Regions from separate parts of the Paenibacillus sp. QJM3NY_38 genome, predicted to be linked through region 2. Evidence: a T-box and tRNA genes for the amino acid it is inferred to sense, from the RefSeq annotation. Region 2 holds a T-box; the other holds one or more tRNA genes.

Region 1 (6,532 bases), 110 kb from region 2:
TTGAAAACTAGATAACGAAACGAATTTGCGCAATTAGAAATATCCTTTTAGCTGAACTTGTGTCAAGTGATTGATCAAGTTTAATAAAAAAGTAGCGCGAAGGTTTTGGGATCATCGATCCTTTGGAAGTTTCGTTTCCACCTATTAACTCGTTTAGTAGATCAGGAAACAAACGGACAACAGAGCGATGAGCACAATAACCGGAGCAATTGGTTAAGCTACTAAGAGCACACGGAGGATGCCTAGGCGCTAGGAGCCGAAGAAGGACGTGGCGAACAACGATACTGCCTCGGGGAGCTGTAAGCAAGCTTCGATCCGGGGATGTCCGAATGGGGAAACCCAGCTGATGTAATAGTCAGTTACCCGTATCTGAATACATAGGATACGAGGAGGCATACCCAGGGAACTGAAACATCTAAGTACCTGGAGGAAGAGAAAACAAGAGTGATTCCGTCAGTAGCGGCGAGCGAACGCGGAACAGCCTAAACCAGAGAGCTTGCTCTCTGGGGTTGTGGGACGTCTCACATGGAGTTACAAAGGAACATATTAGGTGAAGAGGTCTGGAAAGGCCCGCTATAAGAGGTAAAAGCCCTGTAGCCGAAAGTATATTCCCTCCGAGACGGATCCCGAGTAGTGCGGGGCACGTGAAACCCCGTATGAATCCAGCAGGACCATCTGCTAAGGCTAAATACTCCCTAGCGACCGATAGTGAAACAGTACCGTGAGGGAAAGGTGAAAAGCACCCCGGAAGGGGAGTGAAATAGATCCTGAAACCGTGTGCTTACAAGAAGTCAGAGCCCGATCTATGGGTGATGGCGTGCCTTTTGTAGAATGAACCGGCGAGTTACGTTCCCATGCAAGGTTAAGGCGAGAAGCCGTAGCCGCAGCGAAAGCGAGTCTGAATAGGGCGACTGAGTATGTGGGCGTAGACCCGAAACCGTGTGATCTACCCCTGTCCAGGGTGAAGGTGCGGTAACACGCACTGGAGGCCCGAACCCACGTATGTTGAAAAATGCGGGGATGAGGTGGGGGTAGCGGAGAAATTCCAATCGAACTCGGAGATAGCTGGTTCTCCCCGAAATAGCTTTAGGGCTAGCCTCGGAATGAAGAGTCGTGGAGGTAGAGCACTGATTGGGTGCGGGGCCCGCAAGGGTTACCAAGCTCAGTCAAACTCCGAATGCCATAGACTTATATCCGGGAGTCAGACAGTGAGTGCTAAGATCCATTGTCAAAAGGGAAACAGCCCAGACCATCAGCTAAGGTCCCCAAGTGTGTGTTAAGTGGGAAAGGATGTGGAGTTGCACAGACAACCAGGATGTTGGCTTAGAAGCAGCCACCATTTAAAGAGTGCGTAATAGCTCACTGGTCGAGTGACTCTGCGCCGAAAATGTAACGGGGCTAAACACACCACCGAAGCTATGGCTTGATGCGTATGCATCAGGGGTAGGGGAGCGTTGTGTATGCGTTGAAGGTGTACCGTAAGGAGCGCTGGAGAGTACACAAGTGAGAATGCCGGTATGAGTAACGAAAAGATCAGTGAGAATCTGATCCGCCGAAAGCCCAAGGTTTCCTGAGGAAGGCTCGTCCGCTCAGGGTAAGTCGGGACCTAAGGTGAGGCCGAAAGGCGTAATCGAAGGACAACAGGTTGAAATTCCTGTACCACCGTAAACCGTTATGAACGATGGGGTGACGCAGGAGGGTAGTGACGCGGACTGATGGATGTCCGTCCAAGCAGTGAGGCTGATGTGTAGGCAAATCCGCACATCGATAAGGCTAGGCTGTGATGGGGAGTGAAAATTATAGTAGCGAAGGTCATGATCTCACACTGCCAAGAAAAGCCTCTAGTCAGGTGAAGGTGCCCGTACCGCAAACCGACACAGGTAGGCGAGAAGAGAATTCTAAGGCGCGCGGAAGAACTCTCGTTAAGGAACTCGGCAAAATGACCCCGTAACTTCGGGAGAAGGGGTGCCTCGGTAGGGTGAATAGCCCGAGGGGGCCGCAGTGAAAAGGCCCAAGCGACTGTTTAGCAAAAACACAGGTCTGTGCGAAGCCGTAAGGCGAAGTATACGGGCTGACGCCTGCCCGGTGCTGGAAGGTTAAGGGGAGCGGTTAGGAGCAATCCGAAGCTGTGAACCGAAGCCCCAGTAAACGGCGGCCGTAACTATAACGGTCCTAAGGTAGCGAAATTCCTTGTCAGGTAAATTCTGACCCGCACGAATGGCGTAACGACTTGGGCGCTGTCTCAACGAGAGATCCGGTGAAATTTTAATACCTGTGAAGATGCAGGTTACCCGCGACAAGACGGAAAGACCCCATGGAGCTTTACTACAGCTTGATATTGGATTTGGGTACGATCTGTACAGGATAGGTGGGAGCCTAAGAAGCATGAGCGCCAGCTTGTGTGGAGGCGACGTTGGGATACCACCCTGATCGTATCTAGGTTCTAACCTGGTACCGTAATCCGGTACGGGGACAGTGTCAGGCGGGCAGTTTGACTGGGGCGGTCGCCTCCTAAAGAGTAACGGAGGCGCCCCAAGGTTCCCTCAGAATGGTTGGAAATCATTCGAAGAGTGCAAAGGCATAAGGGAGCTTGACTGCGAGACCTACAAGTCGAGCAGGGACGAAAGTCGGGCTTAGTGATCCGGTGGTACCGCATGGAAGGGCCATCGCTCAACGGATAAAAGCTACCCTGGGGATAACAGGCTTATCTCCCCCAAGAGTCCACATCGACGGGGAGGTTTGGCACCTCGATGTCGGCTCATCGCATCCTGGGGCTGAAGTAGGTCCCAAGGGTTGGGCTGTTCGCCCATTAAAGCGGTACGCGAGCTGGGTTCAGAACGTCGTGAGACAGTTCGGTCCCTATCTGTCGTGGGCGTAGGAAATTTGAGAGGAGCTGTCCTTAGTACGAGAGGACCGGGATGGACGTACCGCTGGTGCACCAGTTGTTCCGCCAGGAGCATGGCTGGGTAGCTACGTACGGACGGGATAAGCGCTGAAAGCATCTAAGCGTGAAGCCCCCCTCAAGATGAGATTTCCCAACTAGTAAGACCCCTTGAAGACGACGAGGTAGATAGGTTGGAGGTGGAAGTGCAGCAATGCATGGAGCTGACCAATACTAATCGGTCGAGGGCTTATCCAAAAAAAATATTTCAATGTGCTGCAAAGATCGTTTCGTATCTAGTTTTCAGGGAATCAATCTCTGTAACTGCATACAAGTTATGATGGAGAGATACCCAAGTGGCTATAAGGGGACCCTCTGCTAAGGGGTTAGACTGCGTAAGCGGTGCGAGGGTTCGAATCCCTCTCTCTCCGCCATTTGAATAACTTGAACGCAAATAGGTTTATATGGCGGTGTAGCTCAGCTGGCTAGAGCGTACGGTTCATACCCGTGAGGTCGGGGGTTCGATCCCCTCCGCCGCTACCATACATACCTGGAGGCTTAGCTCAGCTGGGAGAGCATCTGCCTTACAAGCAGAGGGTCGGGGGTTCGAACCCCTCAGCCTCCACCATGTACTATTTTTATCACCTTACCATGCCGGTGTAGCTCAATTGGTAGAGCAACTGACTTGTAATCAGTAGGTTGGGGGTTCAAGTCCTCTCGCCGGCACCATCTTTAATAATGTGGAACTGTGGTGTAGAGGCCTAACATGCCTGCCTGTCACGCAGGAGATCGCGGGTTCGAATCCCGTCAGTTCCGCCATTATTAATTTTAAGGAATAAAAATAGTCGGTTTTCCACAGATTAAAGTGGGATGCCGAACTTTATTTTTATGTCATTTATGTAAGGCTCGGTAGCTCAGTCGGTAGAGCAGAGGACTGAAAATCCTCGTGTCGGCGGTTCGATTCCGTCCCGAGCCACCTTTATATCCTGGAGGATTAGCGAAGTGGCCAAACGCAGCAGACTGTAAATCTGTTCTCGTCCGAGTTCGGTGGTTCGAATCCATCATCCTCCACCAGTAATAAGAGCCATTAGCTCAGTTGGTAGAGCACCTGACTTTTAATCAGGGTGTCGAAGGTTCGAGTCCTTCATGGCTCATCCGAAGAGTCGTCAACGTTGTTGACGACTCTTTTTGTGTTGTTTTAAGCTGTTTTTGTCCAATGTAAATAGGCTTAGAGAGAAGGCATTGTCGCTTGTACTGGGTCTTATGCTAAAATAAGAAAAAACGATAAAGTGGTGGAGTCATCAATGGTGGAGATGGAGCACATCGTTCAGAAACTGGAGCAGACCTTGGGTACCTCACTCGGTTTAAAAACATTGAATGATCAGGAAGCGGCATGGTTAACAAAATCAATGGCGACCTCACCGCCATTCGGTGATCGGATTGGTCATGAGGTAAGAGCCCAGGGGTCTGATAACCGTGTAGAAAACGGAACCTCGCACAAATCACAAAGGGTTAACGGCGCCTATGCTCGCAAGGACCTGGGTGAGATTTGGATTCCAGTGAATCCACAGGATCCTAGCCGGGTAATCGTAGCGGATCAGGGTGCTCTGACGGAGTCGGAGATTGGGCTTATAACTCTACTATTGTCGAGCCTGCAGGATACGATGTCAGGGGGAGTACCCAAGAATACCGGTAAAGTTGAAGAAGAACGACGCGCCCAACAGTTGGGTGGTTGGTTAAAGGAACGCCTGCAAGCCGGTGAACTGCTTGCTGAATTACCAGAGGAAATGTGGATTCGGACAAGTTTGACAGAGGACATGGTTCCCTTTCTTCTAATTCATGAGAGCGAGCATGCCCCCACTCCAAGCTATAAGGCGCTGCATCGATTACTGCGCAGCTATTTTGGCGGGGACATCATTCTGGTGCCGCTGCTTGATAAGGAATGGATTATCCTAGCGAACCAAGAATTGCTGGATGGTATAACGACGGATGATAAAGAGGATGCTTCGGTGGAAGGCGACCAGGATTTGCTCTCTTTATTCTGTATGGGGCTCTACGAGCTGATTTCAACGGAATGGGTGGGGGATTTCCATATCTCTGCGATACCAGCGGTTAATGCGCTGCACGCTCTGCCACAGACCGTTAGCATGTTAAGAGAGACAATGACCATTGGCCGTACATTCCAGGTCAAGGAACATATCCATTTATCGACCGGGCTTCATCTGGAGCGTCTGGTTTATAGCATTCCCGAGTACCAGCGCAATCAATTTCTGCGCGAGTACGCTGCCGGCCATACCGATTTGTTCGAGGATAGCGAGACATTGTCAACGCTCGAGTCTTTTTTCGAATTGGATTGTAACGTGAGTGAGACGGCCAAGCACCTGTATATCCACCGTAACACGCTGCTGTACCGCCTGGATAAGATTAAACAGGAGACGGGGCTAGATGTTCGCAGCTTCAGTGATGCGGTTTTAGTGAAAATAACGCTTCTATTGTATAAAGTGACGAAAAGGAAATAGGTTTTTTGTGCAGATTGTGTATAGCAAGTCAGGTGCCTATGGGGTAATATAAGATTATAAATTAATTGTATTCGATTTCATAACATTCATATGAGGGGGCAAATGCACATGGCTGGTGTACGCTTAGAGCATATTTACAAAAAGTATGCAGGTTCGGATAAAGCAACTGTAATTGACGTTAATTTGGATATTAAAGATAAAGAATTTTTGGTTTTGGTAGGTCCTTCCGGTTGCGGTAAGTCCACGACACTGCGTATGATCGCAGGTCTTGAGGAAATTTCTGAGGGTAAACTTTACATTGGCGACCGTGTTGTTAACGATGTAGCACCTAAAGATCGTGACATCGCGATGGTATTCCAATCCTACGCCTTGTATCCACATATGAACGTATACCAGAACATGGCATTCGGTTTGAAACTCCGTAAAGTGAAGAAAGACGAAATCGATAAGCGTGTACGTGAAGCAGCAAAAATCCTGGATATCGAGCATTTGCTTGAGCGTAAGCCAAAAGCTCTGTCCGGTGGTCAGCGTCAGCGTGTTGCCTTGGGTCGTGCGATTGTCCGTGATCCACAAGTCTTCTTGATGGATGAGCCGCTTTCCAACTTGGATGCGAAACTCCGCGGTCAGATGCGTGCCGAAATCACCAAGCTGGTTAAGCGTCTTGAAACCACTTGTATCTACGTAACGCATGACCAAACAGAAGCTATGACAATGGGTGACCGTATCGTTGTTATGCAGGACGGCATCATTCAACAAGCGGATTCCCCAGAGCAACTGTACAACAATCCGAACAACCTGTTCGTTGCTGGTTTCATCGGTTCCCCAACCATGAACTTCATCAACGGTAAATTGTCCGAGCAAAACGGTGGCGTATACTTCACTTCCCAGGGCTTGAACGTTCAAGTACCAGGTGGTAAAGCACAATTGCTCAAAAATAAATCCATGATTGGCAAAGAAGTGATCATGGGTGTTCGTCCGGAAGATATTCATGAAGAGCCAGTCTTCCTGGAAGCTTCCCCGAACACAATCTTCTCTGCAAAAGTCGATGTAACCGAGAACCTTGGTCACGAAATGCTCTTGTACCTGAGCGGCTTGGGCACCGATACGGTTATCGGCCGTGTAGACGGACGTT
Region 2 (6,532 bases):
TCCTCAGCTCTCGACACATTAATTACTTAATTCCTCAATCCTCGGTTCCCGATACATTAATTACTTAATCACTTGATTCCTCGATCCTTGGTTACCGATCCCTTGATCCTCAGTTCTCGAGTTCTCGAGTCCTTGACTCCTTGATCCTCAATTCTCGATTCTCGATTCTCGATTCTCCATACCTTAATTACTTAATCCTACACTCTCGTTACCTTGATACCTTAATTCCTCGACTTCAACCCTCCACCCTTGATCTCCAGATCCCTAGATCCCTTGATGCAGCTCCTATTTTACCTCGCAGGGTATCGTACGAATTGCATCATAACGACAATAGCTCCTCGCGCCCTCCCAACTCCATCTGACTCGCCTTTTGGAGTTTGAGAAACGCAGAGCCCTATCATTAGAGGGACAGCCTCCCCAGCCTGTGCGTCTCCTCCTCAATCCGGCTTGGATCGATCCGTTCGAACAAAAGCTTCACCTCATGAATCGGCCTGCCCGCCGGAACGTGGCACCAATTCCACGCAGGCGACTCCAGCGAGAGAAAGCCCCTTACGCTATCACAAGAGAAAGGAATAAACGGCTGCAGCAGATTCGCCAAATTGGCTATGATCTGAACACAAATGAACAGCGTTGTCCCGCACGCTTCATGGTCCTCCTTGACCTGAATCCAAGGCTTCTGTTCATCAAAATATTTGTTCGCCAGGCGGACTGTGCTAAAAATGAGTTCCAACGCTTCCTTCAATCGCCCACCCTCTATAAGCGCCCCAGCCTCGCGGTATAGTGCCTCAACTCTGCTCTGCCACTCTTCGGATATACAGCCCTCGGGCACTTTCCCCTCAAACGATTTGTTCACAAACACCAAAGTACGGTTGACGAAATTCCCAAATGCGCCAAGCAGCTCGCCATTGTGACTGTGAATGAACTCCCTCCAGGAGAAATCGGTATCCCGCTTCTCAGGGCCATTTGCAATGAGGAAGTAACGAATGGAATCCGGCTGATAGCGGCTCAACACATCCGGCACCCATATCGCCCAATTCCGACTGGTCGAGAACTTCTTCCCTTCCAGCGTCATGTACTCGCAAGATATGATTCGGTCCGGCAAATGCAGGTCACCGGCACCCTTCAGCAGCGCTGGCCAGATCAGCGTATGAAACGGAATATTATCCTTCCCATGAACATAGTAAGCCGTAATCTCATCCCTCCCCTTGAGCCAAAAGGATTCCCAATCGCCGCCCGTCTCTGCGGCCCACTGCTTGCTGGCGGATAAGTAGCCGCTTACCGCTTCGATCCAGACATAGATTTTCTTATCCTCAAATCCCGGAATAGGCACATCTACGCCCCAGGTCAGATCCCTTGTAGCCGCCCGATCCTGAAGACCTTCCTCCAGATATCTGCGGGTCAGTTGCACCGCATTGTCCCGCCAGCCTTGAGCGTTATTCAGACCATCGGTCAGCTCATCCTGAAAATGCGACAGCGATACGTAAAAATGCTCGGTAGGACGCTCCACCGGAGGGTTCCCGCAAATTTTGCAGGCCCTGTTCGTCAGATCGGACGGATCAAGTATCGTGGAGCAGGCATCGCACTGATCGCCACGGGCCCTACTGCCGCATACGGGGCAGTCTCCTTCCACATAGCGGTCCGGCAGAAATCGTCGATCGGTTTCGCAATACGTTTGCAGCACGATTTTACGGTACAGATGTCCGTTGTCCAGCAGCTTCAGAAACAACTCCTGCACCACCGCGTGATGAAACGCTTGATCGGTTCGCGTATATAAGTCGTAAGAGAAACCCAGCCGTTCGAAGCAATCCACAAACTCCCTATGATACCGATCCGCAATATCCCCGGGAGCTACGCCCTCCTGAATGGCTTGAACCGCCACAGGCGTTCCATGACAATCGCTACCGGATACGTACAGGACTTGATCGCCTTTCGCGCGGAAATAACGTGCCAATACGTCGCCGGGCAAGAGGCTTGCAAGCCTCCCCAAATGTAAGGACCCGTTAGCGTAAGGCCAGGCACCACCGATAAAAATGTTCGTCATGTCAATCTTCCTCCTTTTTTTAGACAACAAAAAAAGCCCTCATCCCAAAAGGGACGAGAGCTTGCCGCTCACGTGGTACCACCCAATTTCATTCATGCCTTGCGGCATTCACCTCTTCGGGTACGACGCATATATCGCGTGTATACCCTAGCACGTTAACGGGTGCGGGATCCGGCACAGCCTACAACCCTTACAGGGTTTCGGTGCACAGCTCAGAGACCATATTCCCCTGGTTCTTTCCTTACCCCTTTTCACCGGCCGGGGCTCTCTGTTCAAAGACGTCGCCAAGGTACTCTTTCTCTTCATTGCTTTTGTCTAACGTTATTCAAGTTACTGGAAATCATACCCGAACATCACGGATGAAGTCAAGGGGACGAATAAGCAGCTTTTTGAGCTCTTTCTCGGCCATCTCGTATCGCCCCCAGTTTCTTCCCCAGCATTCTCCTCTGTTTCGTGTTCGGATTATCCCGGTCAAGAGGTACGAATCCCGTTACATCGAAGAAACCTGAGGAATAAAAAAGATGACCCCGCAGGTGGAGTCATCTTTTTGTTGTGACAGCTGATTCCTGCGGAATCTTCTGCAGTCACTTCGATAAAAAGATAATGGCGGCCGTTATGCACCGCCAAGCAGCAACATCATTACGCTTTAGGCGCCAGCTCCGCCGCCTGACGGATGGCTTCCATCAAGCTTTTCTCGTCGGCGATGCCTTGGCCGGCAATGTCGAACGCCGTACCGTGATCGACACTGGTGCGGATAATTGGAAGGCCAACGGTAATGTTGACGCCTGCGTCCAAGCCGAGCACTTTGACGGGACCATGTCCCTGATCGTGATACATGGCCACTACAATGTCAAAGTCACCGCGAACCGTCCGGAAGAACAGCGTATCGGCCGGCAGCGGGCCTACGACCTGGATTCCTTCCGCCTGCGCCTTCTCGACGCCCGGTATGACTTTCTCTTCCTCTTCGCCATATCCGAACAGTCCGTTCTCGCCTGCATGAGGATTAATTCCGCAAACGGCAATCCGCGGAGCGGCGATGCCGGACTTCTGCAGCGTCTCATGAGCAAGCTTGATGACATGGTATACGCGCTCAGGATTAATCGACCGGACGGCATCGAGGATGCCGACATGGGTCGTCACGTGAATAACCTTCAAATTCGGTGCGGACAGCATCATGGAGTAATCCGTAGTTCCGGTCAAATCCGCCAGAATTTCCGTATGGCCCGGATATTTGTGACCCCCTTTATGCAGGGCTTCCTTATTCAGCGGAGCGGTGCATATGGCCTGGATTTTATGGTCCTTCGCCAATTCGATGGCCGTCTCCAAAAATTTGAACGCGGCGTGTCCGGCTTCCGGGGCAACTCGTCCAATCGGCAAGTCCGCCGGCAGCAGATCCAGATCAAGCACATGAACCGTGCCAAAACGGTAGTCAACCTGCCCGAGCTCATCGGCAGTAATCGCTTCGATAGTCAAGTCACTGCCCACGAAGGTCTTTGCCCGCTCCAATATCTTCACGTCCCCGATCACAACCGGGTGACTGATATGATACATCTCCTCATTCATGAGGCTTTTGAGTATAATTTCAGGACCTACGCCTGCGGCGTCTCCCATGGTAATCCCGATAACCGGTTTATGCTGGCTCATATTCTCACCTTTTTCTTATTTGTTATATAGTGCAGGGAATCTGCCAGGGATTGATCATTTCCGAAGCCCCCGGCTTTGGTGACGGTCCAGTAGCCTTTTCCCATGCCCTGAAGCCTTCCGAACGGCAGGCCGGGCTCTACTTCCGAATACAACTGCATTTCTCCCATGCCAAGTTCCATACAGATAGCCTTAGCCGTATCCCCGCCAGTTAATACCAACCCTTGGATCTCAGCGTATGCCTGTAAAATGGCCTTTGTCATTCTTCCGAGTCCCAGCGAGATCGCTTCGCTTACCTCGGTTGGAGATAATCCCCGCTCATCCCCTGCTTCTTTTGCAAGTCTGCGGTTTTCTTCCGAAGCGTCGACGTACAGGACCAAGCAGCGCTTGTCCATATCCTGAGCGATTTGCTGCAGGACGTCTTCTGTGTCGTAAGTTTCACGAATCAGCGCGGCCGGATCAATCTCCAGCATCAACGAGTCGGGCATGTCCTCGACGGCACGAAGCTGCCGCCGGGTCGTTTGGGACAAGCTTCCTGATACGATCAGCGCTTTATCCGCCTGGGCCCAATCTTGGCTCCCCTCCTCCAAGGAGGTCAGGGACAGGGCCTCCGGCAAGTATTCGATTAATCCAGCGGAACCGGCCCACAGGATCTTCTTATCAAGTTGTGAGAATAATCCCGCTATCGCCTGTAAATCCTCTTCCGTCTCACTATCGCATACAAACCAGGTTTGACCTTCCGAGAGCTTGGATTGGAGCCATGGCAGAAATTGCGCGGCGGACTGCCGCGTTTGACTTGTTGAAATCAGCACCGCCTCAGGCTCTCCCTCCTTCTGCAGCAGTTTGGGGATATAGCTTTCCATGACGGGCGTTTTGGGATCCTTGGCAAACTCCGTCTCGGTAATCAGTACACCTTGAACATAGTGATGTCCCTGTACCGTCGTGCGGTTCATTTTGGGAAAAGCCGGGGCGATCAGCACCAAGTCTGGCCGGAATACCTTCTGCACCGCCCGCAATTCCTCTGCAACATTCCCGCGCAGGGTCGAATCCAGCTTCTTGTAGATGTGGCGGCAGCCCTGCTCTTCAAGGAATTGAGCGGCTTCATACGCCGCTTCATAGGCGTCCACACTGCGTTTCGCCCTGCTATCCGTATCCACGATCAACACTTCGGCACGGGTGTCCTGACGGTAATGGCGATGATCGAAAACGACGGTGGAAACCAGCCCCTTCTTCGCCAATTGTACACCCGAGTCATTCGCACCGGTCAGATCGTCCGCGATGATTCCAATTTGTTTTATCACATTTCATCACACCTTCTATGATTCGGCATCTGCTGTATTTGTATCAAATGAGTGCCCTTTCTTCTCTAGACGCTTCACTAAAAACCCGACATATAGAGGAAGCAGGATGGCGGTCGTTACCACGGACGCTGCAACCTGCACCGTCGCGATATCGGTAAATGCTGCAAAGGAAGCATTTGCCGCCCCGATTGCAGCAGGCGTAGCCACGGCATTACCGGCTGTTGAGCCTTCCGCCGCCCCCACGATCGGATTCCATTTCAACGCTTTAAACACAAAGTATCCTGCGGTACCTGTAACAAAAACCGTCAGCAGTCCAAGAATGATACCCGACAAGCCGCCATCCACAATCGCTCCGAAGTCAATGCCCATCCCGAGCGCAAATGCAAAGAACGGAATCAGCATGGAGCTGCCTTTGTCCAAAAACTTGCGCATCTCTTCATCCAGATTACCCAGCACCATCCCTACAATAATCGGAAGAAGAACCGAGATGAAGGATACGAAGGAGAACATGCCGTCCACGAATCCCATGGCGCCGAAGATCGATAAGGCCACCATCGTGAGGAAGGGTCCGTCATTCAGGGCAAGAAGCGAATATGCGGCACGGTCTTCCTTGCTGCCGTATTGGCCTACCAAAGCTACGAACAATCCCCCGTTACTGTTGGTCATCGCCGCAATGACGGCGATCGGCGCCAAACCCAGCCACAATCCGTTCTCTCCGGCAAACAGGTAAGCGATCAGTCCGAATGCTGCGCCAACAACCCACTTCGTGACAAGCAGCGTGGCTCCTTTTCCTACGGATACGCCAAAGGACTTGACGTTAATCTGTGCCCCCGTACAGAGGAGGAACAGCGCAATTAATGTACTTGAACCGTTTACAAATAAAGACTCCGTGAAATTCCCAATTCGGAGTAAATCCGGAGCAAAGGTGTTGATGACTGCTGCAATAAGCAACGGCACCACCATCATACCTCCAGGAATCCGATCCAACGTCGCTTTAATCTTCATTATTGTAACACCCCTCTAATAATTGTTTCAATATTAAACAGTGATTTCATATTGAAATCGCTTGCAGGGTTTATTGTAAGTGCATACAATTAAATTTGCAACATATTAAAGATTAATTGTTGCAAATTTAAACAATCGAAAATTGCGTTGCCGCTAGTTTATTGAAATAAATCCCTCTTTATCCTAATATCTGCCGAAACGGAGGGATCTATTGATCGCAAAACAAAAAAAGCTGAAACTATTGTTTCAGCTTTCTCCACAGGGTCGAACGGTTGATACCGAGCCGCTCCGCAACCTTCGTCTGATTAAATTGTTCTTCCTCCATAATCGCGTCGATGATCCTCTTCTCGATCTCATCCAGCGTACCATGAAGAAACTCGGGGCTCATTGCAGTTGACGGATGACCTTCCTTCTTGCCAAGAAGCCGGGAAATGAGCGGCTTGCCGATCACGTAGCCCTTCTCCTCCGTCACTGCGTCCTGGAGCAGGATTTTCAGCTCCGACACGTTGCCTGGCCAATCGTACTGGGTCAGCAGCTGAATTGC

Evidence for each region. A T-box is a leader RNA that pairs with one kind of tRNA and senses whether it is charged. The one in region 2 lies ahead of metG (methionine--tRNA ligase), so its partner is inferred to be a tRNA-Met.
Region 1: it encodes a tRNA-Met, which carries the amino acid that the T-box ahead of metG (methionine--tRNA ligase) is inferred to sense. The anticodon was not compared.

What each region holds. Positions count from the first base shown of each region.
Region 1 covers NZ_CM149665.1:160,239-166,770, forward strand. The annotation lists rRNA gene AC0VZ8_RS00750 (23S ribosomal RNA) at 212-3,139, shown strand; tRNA gene AC0VZ8_RS00755 (tRNA-Ser) at 3,224-3,315, shown strand; tRNA gene AC0VZ8_RS00760 (tRNA-Met) at 3,348-3,424, shown strand; tRNA gene AC0VZ8_RS00765 (tRNA-Val) at 3,434-3,509, shown strand; tRNA gene AC0VZ8_RS00770 (tRNA-Thr) at 3,535-3,610, shown strand; tRNA gene AC0VZ8_RS00775 (tRNA-Asp) at 3,624-3,700, shown strand; tRNA gene AC0VZ8_RS00780 (tRNA-Phe) at 3,785-3,857, shown strand; tRNA gene AC0VZ8_RS00785 (tRNA-Tyr) at 3,870-3,955, shown strand; tRNA gene AC0VZ8_RS00790 (tRNA-Lys) at 3,963-4,035, shown strand; gene AC0VZ8_RS00795 (PucR family transcriptional regulator) at 4,186-5,400, shown strand; gene AC0VZ8_RS00800 (ABC transporter ATP-binding protein) at 5,509-6,532, shown strand, end outside.
Region 2 covers NZ_CM149665.1:274,471-281,002, reverse strand. The annotation lists gene metG (methionine--tRNA ligase) at 401-2,041, opposite strand; T-box leader at 2,088-2,356, opposite strand; gene pdxA (4-hydroxythreonine-4-phosphate dehydrogenase PdxA) at 2,681-3,685, opposite strand; gene AC0VZ8_RS01330 (four-carbon acid sugar kinase family protein) at 3,682-4,983, opposite strand; gene AC0VZ8_RS01325 (2-keto-3-deoxygluconate permease) at 4,999-5,988, opposite strand; gene AC0VZ8_RS01320 (PrpR N-terminal domain-containing protein) at 6,227-6,532, opposite strand, start outside.